Regions from separate parts of the Staphylococcus sp. mip270_02 genome, predicted to be linked through region 2. Evidence: a T-box and tRNA genes for the amino acid it is inferred to sense, from the RefSeq annotation. Region 2 holds a T-box; the other holds one or more tRNA genes.
The links. The T-box of region 2 lies ahead of serS (serine--tRNA ligase). A T-box ahead of a tRNA ligase gene usually reads a tRNA of that ligase, here a tRNA-Ser.
Positions count from the first base shown of each region.

Region 1: it encodes a tRNA-Ser, which carries the amino acid that the T-box ahead of serS (serine--tRNA ligase) is inferred to sense. The anticodon was not compared.

Region 1 is NZ_CM132934.1:16,657-21,246, forward strand. Features, by position in the region: gene treC (alpha,alpha-phosphotrehalase) at 1-311, opposite strand, end outside; gene treP (PTS system trehalose-specific EIIBC component) at 398-1,825, opposite strand; tRNA gene ACW5YJ_RS00075 (tRNA-Ser) at 2,229-2,321, opposite strand; gene ACW5YJ_RS00080 (glutamate synthase subunit beta) at 2,378-3,841, opposite strand; gene gltB (glutamate synthase large subunit) at 3,862-4,590, opposite strand, start outside.
Region 2 is NZ_CM132934.1:338,263-342,852, forward strand. Features, by position in the region: gene ACW5YJ_RS01420 (NAD(P)H-hydrate dehydratase) at 1-792, opposite strand, end outside; gene hutH (histidine ammonia-lyase) at 1,184-2,692, shown strand; T-box leader at 2,763-2,953, shown strand; gene serS (serine--tRNA ligase) at 3,020-4,303, shown strand.

The DNA of each region.
Region 1 (4,590 bases), 320 kb from region 2:
GTATGATTTATAACAATATCCATCATTATCTTTAAATCACGTTTATGAGCTTCAGCAACAAGTGTTTCTAAATCTTCAATCGTGCCGAACTTCTCATTTATTTTATAATAATCACTAATGTCATAACCATTATCATTCATTGGAGATTCATACACTGGTGTTAACCAAATGTAGTCTACACCTAAATACTGTAAATAATCTAACTTTTCAATGATTCCTTTCAAATCACCTTCACCGTTACCTGTCGTGTCATTAAATGATTTCGGATATATTTGATAAACTACTGACTTTCTCCAATCACTTTGACTCATGAAATTACCACCTTTACTTATATTATTTAAAGAAGAAAAACCCGCTAAGCCGTTTTAGCGAGTTTAGTTGTATTGCTTTAGAATGCTTATTCTTCTACCATTTCTTTTGCTTTATCTTTACTAAATTTTGACAAGAATACCGTTAAAATTGCCGGAACCACAATTGCTAAAAAGGTACATACAAGGTAGATACCCCAATACTCGCTTTTAATTGAGATGAAAGCAGGAACGCCACCGACACCAACACTACCAAGCACGCGCGTTGCACCAATGATTGCTCCTAACACACAAGATGTTGAAATCGCTGCGACAAACGGATATTTCAATGGTAAATTGACACCAAATAATGCCGGTTCCGTCACCCCTAAGAAACCTGAAACACCAGAAGTCATCGCCAAACCTTGTTCTTTGCCCATTTTACGTCTTCTATAAACAAACCAAGCGCCGAATGCTGCTGACCCCTGACAAATATTAGATATCGCCAAAATTGGCCATAAGTATGTTCCACCGAGCTCACTACCCATAAGTTGGAAATCAACAGCCAAGAACATATGATGTAATCCTGTAATAACAAGTGGTGCGTATAACAAACCATAAATAGCGCCACCTAACCAACCAGCATGTTCAAAGACGAACGTCACACCATTTGTAATGCCAGTACCTAGCCATAACGCTACAGGACCAATAACAATGAATGCTAAGAATCCTGTTATTAGTAATGCAATTGGACCAACAACTAACATTTTAATTGAATCATGAATATGTTTATTTAAGAATTTTTCAATTTGAGCTAAAACATATGCTGCAAGTAAAATCGGCAACACTTGTCCTTGATAATTTAGTTGCTTGATTTCTAAACCAAAAATATCCCAAGTAGGAATGTTACCTTTTGCAATGTCATACTGAGAAACAAGCTGTGGATTCATTAAAATCAAACCTAACACTAAACCAAGTATTTGACTTCCTCCGAACACACGCATACTACTCCAACCAATCAATGCTGGTAAAAATATGAAAGCTGTACTAGCAATGACATTAATAATATTTGAGATATCGCCCAATTGCGGAAATTGTTCAACAAGTGGTTTCGGTCCAAATAAATCTTCCATTGTGAGTAAATTATTAATTCCCATAAGTAAACCAGCAGTTACGATTGCTGGCAAGATTGGTATAAAGATATCCCCCAGTAACTTAATCAATCTTTGAATAGGATTTCCCTTTTTAGCTGCTGCCGCCTTTGCATCATCTTTAGATGATTCACTAATCCCCGTTTCTGCTATCAGTTGCTTATAGACTTCGTCTACCGTTCCCGGCCCAATAACTATTTGATATTGGTTATCCGCTTTGAACTGGCCTTTCACTAAATCATTATTACTCAATCGGTCTTTGTCCACTTTATCATCGTCTTTCAAGACAAGTCTCAAACGTGTAACACAGTGTGTTGCTGTGTCCAAATTATCTTTGCCCCCAACAGCTTCGACTATATCTTGCACATCTTTCTTTTTAACGGCCATGACAATCCACTCCCTTATACTTTTAACATTACAGAAATTATAACTTGTCTAGACAAGTTTTGTAAAGGCTTTCACAAAAATCATACAAATCTTTTACCCCATCGCACAAAAGGCCATAATAAACTGTATTATTACTAAAAGTGAGAAGTAGCAATCTTTGGGCTTTCACTTAGTTATCAACTGTTCATTCTTCATCAAAACACATTTCTTTTTCATTGAAAAGTTACCATTTTGATTTTATAACTTTAAATTCCTTATTAATAAAGAACCGATAAACATAATTTTTTAGATACCTTACTATATAATCATGCAGTCTTAAAAAGCACATCAAAAAAGACAAGCATTCAATACGAGATTGAATACTTGCCTCATCTATTCATTAGTCTTGGTTTTAAAAATATAATGGCGGAGGAAGAGGGATTCGAACCCCCGCGAGCCGTTAAGCTCCTGTCGGTTTTCAAGACCGATCCCTTCAGCCGGACTTGGGTATTCCTCCAAACACAATACTCATCATATTATAGCCATTTGTAAAAGTCAATCAAAATTACAAAGTTACACTAATGTTTTTTCATTTAAATAAGAATCTACAGAATCCGCTACCGCTCTACCCTCTTGTATCGCCCATACAACTAAACTTTGTCCTCTTCTAGCATCGCCTGCAGCGAATATGTGTGGTTGGTTTGTTCTAAAATCTTTGTTATCAGCTACAATTTTATTGCGTTCTGTTTGAATATTAAAAGCATGTGGCACTGTTGTTTCAGTACCTACAAAACCTATAGACAGCAGTACTAAATCCGCTGGCCAATGGCGCTCAGTACCATCTACAACTACCATGCCTTCATCAGTTTCTTCGAGAATTTGTGTATAGACGCCTTTGACATTACCAATTCTATCCACATCATAGCGCATTGTTTGCACACCATAAGCACGTGGCTCAAAACCAAAGCGTGATTTATATTCTTTATGTGCATAATCCATTTTAAATACAGGCATTGCCAACGGCCAATACGTATTCTCATCAAATTCAATTTCTTCTGGTTGTTTTGTATATTTATTAAATTGTACGATTGATTTACAATTTTCACGCAATGCAGTAGCGACACAGTCTGCTCCTGTATCTCCGGCTCCGATTACGACCACATTTTTACCTTCAGCAGAAATAGATGGTTCATCGATTTCACCATTTAAATACTGACCTTGTTCTGTTAAATAATCCATCGCAAAGTGAATACCTAATCCCATGCGTCCTTCTAAAGGTAAATCTCTTGCGTTTTGTGAACCAGTACATAAAATAATTGCATCATACTGCTCGTTAAGCGTTTCTTTGCTAATATCCACGCCAATTTCTGTATCAGTTTCAAAACGTATACCAGATTCTTTCATCACTTTTATTCGGCGACGTACTACATCTTTATCTAATTTCATATTAGGTATACCATACATCAACAATCCTCCAGCTTCGTGCGCACGCTCGTAGACTGTAACGTTGTATCCTAATTTATTTAATTCATCTGCAGCAGTTAAACCAGCTGGACCACTGCCTACTATAGCTACTGATTCGTCTTTACGATACTCTGGTACTGTTGGTTTCACCCAACCATTTTCAAAAGCTTCATCTATAATAGTTCTTTCAATCCCTTTAATAGCAACTGATTCACGATTAATCTTCATGACACAAGATTGTTCACAAGGTGCTGGACAAACACGCCCTGTAAATTCAGGGAAGTTATTCGTTTCGTTCAACCGTTCATAGGCAGTTTTGAAATCTTGTCTATAAACAAGGTCGTTCCATTCTGGAATATAATTACCTATAGGACAACCAATGGTTTCTCTACCAAATGGTTCTCCAGTTTGGCAAAATGGCGTACCACAATCCATACAACGAGCACCTTGTTGTGCCGCTTCGTCTTTCGTAAATCTTTGTTGAAACGCATCGTGACTCTTCAAACGATCAACCAAAGACAACTCGTGCAATTGTTGTTTGTCATAATTCATAAATCCTTTGAATTCGCCCATGATAAATCCCCCTTCTACAATTAATATACGGCAGTCAATTGTTGCTCTGATTCTATATATGTGCGCTTGTCATTAAAAGCATTTAATAAAGCTTGGTCAAGTTCTGTTGAATTTTGCTTTTGTAAATCGATTTTTTGCATCATCAGTTTATAGTCTTTAGGAATTACTTTAACGACTTTATCTGCAACATATTCAAAGTTAGCTAAAATATTTTTCGCCTTCGTACTATTTGTATACTTCACATGTTCTTCTAACATAGATTTCAAAACATCATATTCTTCTTCGACAGTAATGAAATCGAAATCTAAGCTGTCTAATTTATTTTCTGATTTAAATTGCTCTATATCAGACGGGAAGATATAACTCACACCACCACTCATACCTTGGCCAAAGTTTTTACCTACATCACCTAACACAACAACTCTACCGCCAGTCATATATTCAAGACCATGATCACCAATACCTTCAACAACTACTTGTACCCCACTATTTCTAATACAAAAACGTTCTCCAGCTTTACCACTTATAAAAGCTTTACCATGAGAAGCACCATAAAAACAAACATTACCTACGATAATTTCGTCTTCACGTTGTTGGTTTGGCGCTTTAACAATCACTTTACCACCAGATAAACCTTTACCTACATAATCATTAGCGTCCCCTGTGTGATGAATTGTTAAACCACTTGGTGTATAAGCACCTAAACTTTGACCTGCATGACCAACAGTCTCAGCATAAATCGAATCTTC
Region 2 (4,590 bases):
AGCAATTGGAATTTCACTAATAAGTCTAGAAGGCGGAACGACATACATTTTTTCAGCTAATTGTTCGCCAATAAAACTGTGTGTATATGTCGCACTTGTAACAGCTTCTTCGATATCATTAAATTGTCCAACAAAGCTAGTTATCATACCAGATAAAGTATCACCCATGCCTCCAGTGGCCATCGCTGGTGTACCAATAGGTAGTTTGTAATCTTTATCTTTAAAGTAAAGTTCTGTACCGTGCATCTTCAGTATAATTGTGGCACCAATACGGTCTACCGCTTCACGATTACGTTCATAAGTTTGTTCATCTATCGGGATACCACTTAAACGTTCCCACTCTTTTTGATGTGGTGTGAATATGACTTTACAAGTTGGAATCTCAGGTTTCAATTTACTGAAAATCGTAATAGCATCACCATCTACTATCAAAGTTTGATGAGGTTGTATATTTTGAAGTAGGAAAGTAATTGCATTATTACCTTTAAAGTCACAACCTAACCCAGGACCGATTAAAATACAATCTGTGTTTTCAATCATTTTTGTTAACATTTTTGTATCATTTATATCGATTACCATTGCCTCAGGACAACGTGAATGCAAAGCAGCATGATTTGTTGGATGAGTCGCTACTGTTATTAAACCACTACCACTGTATACACATGCTCGTGCTGCAAGCATGATTGCACCACCTAAGTTCGCATTACCACCAATTAAAAGAATTCTACCATAATCACCTTTATGTGTTTCATCTTTTCGCTTTGGGATGCTCACTGATGATAAAGTTTCCATATTGAAACCTCCTTCTTAAATTACTGAATGTGTGTAAAGTTCTGTATTTTAATAAAGAAAATTAACTGACTAACATATTAAAGAGGTTCTGCTTTTAAAAGTAATTATGACAATTGCAGAACGGTCTGTATTTCAGTTAATTCTCCTTCGTTTTTTGTAATAAGAATTATAAATACAATAAGAAATATTATACCTGGTTGTGCTATTAGTCAATAGTTAAAAGCGTTAAGAAATTATTAATTTCAATAAACTTATTTTTATTACAGCTTTATCCCATTAAAACAGTAATTTAATACCATGTTACGGATATTGGTTAAGCTATTGTCCAACAAAAAATGTAAGCGTATACTCAAAATAATTAGAAAAAAATATTAATCAAGGAGATGGAAAGATGACATTACAACTTAATGGGGAAACATTAACGATTAATGATATTAAACAGTTTTTAAATAGAGAAGATAAAGTAGAAGTTACAGAAGATGCGTTTGAACGTGTGAAAAAGAGTCGCCAAACAGTTGAAGCTATTATAGAGAATAAAGAAACAATTTATGGAATTACAACTGGTTTTGGTTTGTTTAGTGATGTACGTATAGACGAAGGAGAATACAACCAATTACAAGTCAATTTAATTCGTTCACACGCATGTGGTATAGGGAAACCATTTTCAGAAGAAGTTGCATTAGTGATGATGGTATTAAGATTGAATACATTATTAAAAGGGCACTCTGGTGCAACTATAGATTTAGTAGAACAACTGATTTATTACATTAACGAAAGAATTATACCTGTTATTCCACAACAAGGATCATTAGGTGCTTCTGGAGATTTAGCGCCACTATCACATTTGGCTTTAGCATTAATAGGGGAAGGTAATGTCTTTTATAAAGGTGAAGAAGTAGACAGTCGGTACGTCTTAAATCAGTTAAATCGCAAAGCATTAGATTTACAAGCTAAAGAAGGGCTTGCGTTGATTAATGGTACACAAGCAATGACTGCTCAAGGAGTTATAAATTATATAGAAGCGGAAGACCTAGGTTATCAGGCGGAGTGGATTGCTTCTCTTACACACCAAGCTTTAAATGGTATTACAGATGCCTATAATGACAAGGTACATAAAGTTCGAAATTTCCAAGAACAAATAGATGTTGCGGCTAGGATGTTAGACTGGTTGGAAGGTTCAGAATTGACGACGACTCAAGGTGAAATACGTGTGCAGGATGCTTATACTTTGCGCTGTATCCCTCAAATTCATGGTGCTAGCTTCCAAGTATTCAATTATGTGAAGGAAAAGTTAGAGTTTGAAATGAATGCTGCAAATGATAATCCACTTATATTTGATGAAGATGATGAACCCCTTGTTATCTCAGGAGGAAATTTCCATGGTCAACCTATAGCGTTTGCTTTAGACTTTTTAAAACTAGGCGTAAGTGAATTAGCGAACGTTTCAGAGAGACGTCTAGAACGCTTGGTAAATCCTCAATTAAATAATGGACTACCGGCCTTTTTAAGTCCCCAACCGGGATTACAAAGTGGTGCAATGATTATGCAGTATGCTGCAGCAAGTCTTGTTTCAGAAAATAAAACACTCGCACACCCAGCAAGTGTTGATTCTATACCGTCTTCCGCTAACCAAGAAGATCATGTTTCCATGGGGACTATAGCTTCAAGACATGGCTACCAAATGATTGAAAATGCTCGTCGTGTATTGGCAATCGAAACAATCATCGCTCTGCAAGCTGTTGAATATAAAGATATTGATAAGTTATCACCTAAGACGTATGAAAAATATCAAGAACTACGTCATATTGTGCCATCTATCACAGAAGATAGACAATTTCATAAAGATATTGAAGCAGTATCACAATATTTGCGCGATATTGCTTATATGGATGAGATATAATTGACATAAATACTATCACTCTTGAAAAAAATGATGTTATTTGCTATATTTAATTTAACTTAATAAGTCATTGTTCGTAGGATAAGTAGTATTAATTTTTCGGTTTCAGAGAGCCTGTGTTGAGTGTGAACAGGTAGCCAAGGTTAATGTGAATCTACCTACTATTAAGAGAACAATCGGATTTAACCGTTATTTTTGTGAGAGTGCAGTCTAATTTTAGACTGTTAAATAGGGTGGCAACACGTAGACCACGTCCCTTGTAGAGGGATGTGGTCTTTTTTGCGTGTTTATCCCAAATTTTTAAAAATTGAAAGGATGGATGAAGCTATGTTAGATATTAAATTATTTCGTAATGACCCTGATTTCGTTAAAGAAAAAGTAGCTAAGCGAGGTATGGAAGATACAGTAGTAGATGAAGTACTAGAATTAGATGAACAGCGTCGTCAGTTAATTAGTAAAGCTGAAGAAATGAAAGCTGAGCGTAATAAAGTTAGTGGTGAAATTGCTCAGAAGAAACGTAATAAAGAAGATGCAGATGATGCAATCGCAGCAATGCGTAAACTTGGTGATGAAATTAAAGTTTTAGATGATACACTTAATCAAGTTGATGTGGATCTTAACGATAAATTATCACGCATTCCAAATATTATTCATGATGATGTGCCTGAAGGTGCTACAGACGAAGATAATGTAGAAGTTAAACGTTGGGGTACGCCAAGAACATTTGATTTTGAAGAAAAAGCACATTGGGATTTAGTAGAAGAATTAAAAATGGTTAATTTTGAACGTGCAGCTAAAGTATCTGGAGCTAGATTCGTCTTCTTAACAGGCGAAGGTGCACAATTAGAAAGAGCATTAATGAATTATATGATTACGAAACATACAACACAACATGGTTATACAGAAATGATGGTACCACAATTAGTTAACGCTGATTCAATGTATGGTACTGGTCAATTACCTAAGTTTGAAGAAGACTTGTTTAAAGTTGAAAAAGAAGGACTATATACTATACCAACTGCAGAAGTACCGCTGACAAATTATTACCGTAATGAAATTATCGGACCGGATGAATTACCAGCTAAATTCACTGCCCAATCAGCATGTTATCGTAGTGAAGCGGGTTCAGCTGGTCGTGATACAAGAGGCCTTATTCGTTTACATCAATTCGATAAAGTTGAAATGGTTCGTTTTGAAAAACCAGAAGATTCTTGGCAGGCTTTAGATGAGATGACTGGACATGCAGAAGCAATTTTAGAAGAATTAGGCTTACCATACCGTCGTGTTATTTTATGTACAGGTGATATTGGTTTTGGTTCAAGTAAAACGTATGATTTAGAAGTTTGGTTGCCAAGCTATAATGAATATAAAGAAATAAGTTCTTGTTCAAATATTACTGATTTCCAAGCACGTCGCTCGAATATTCGTTTTAAACGTGATAAAAATGCTAAACCAGAATTAGCACATACACTTAATGGTAGTGGATTAGCAGTAGGGCGTACGTTTGCTGCAATAGTTGAAAATTACCAAAATGAAGATGGTTCTGTAACAATACCAGAAGCATTAGTTCCATATATGGGTGGTAAAACAGTCATCCGTCCTATTAAATAAATTATTAAAAGTGCGTAGTTAAAGTATTAGCTATGCACTTTTTTATGTACGGAGAGGGTAGGGGAGGCGTAAAAGTTGAGCATAAGAAATACATAAAATACGCACTATTAAAATAGTTAATTTGATTGAAAGTACTGGAGTTTCTAAGGGAAGTCTAATTGATAACACAAGATTCTGAAATATTTAAATAACTGTATTAACAATGTTTTAAGACGTTCGTTAGACTAACATCACACAAACCGGCGTCTAAAGATGTTGATTACTTTTATGCTATTATATTAGAATGG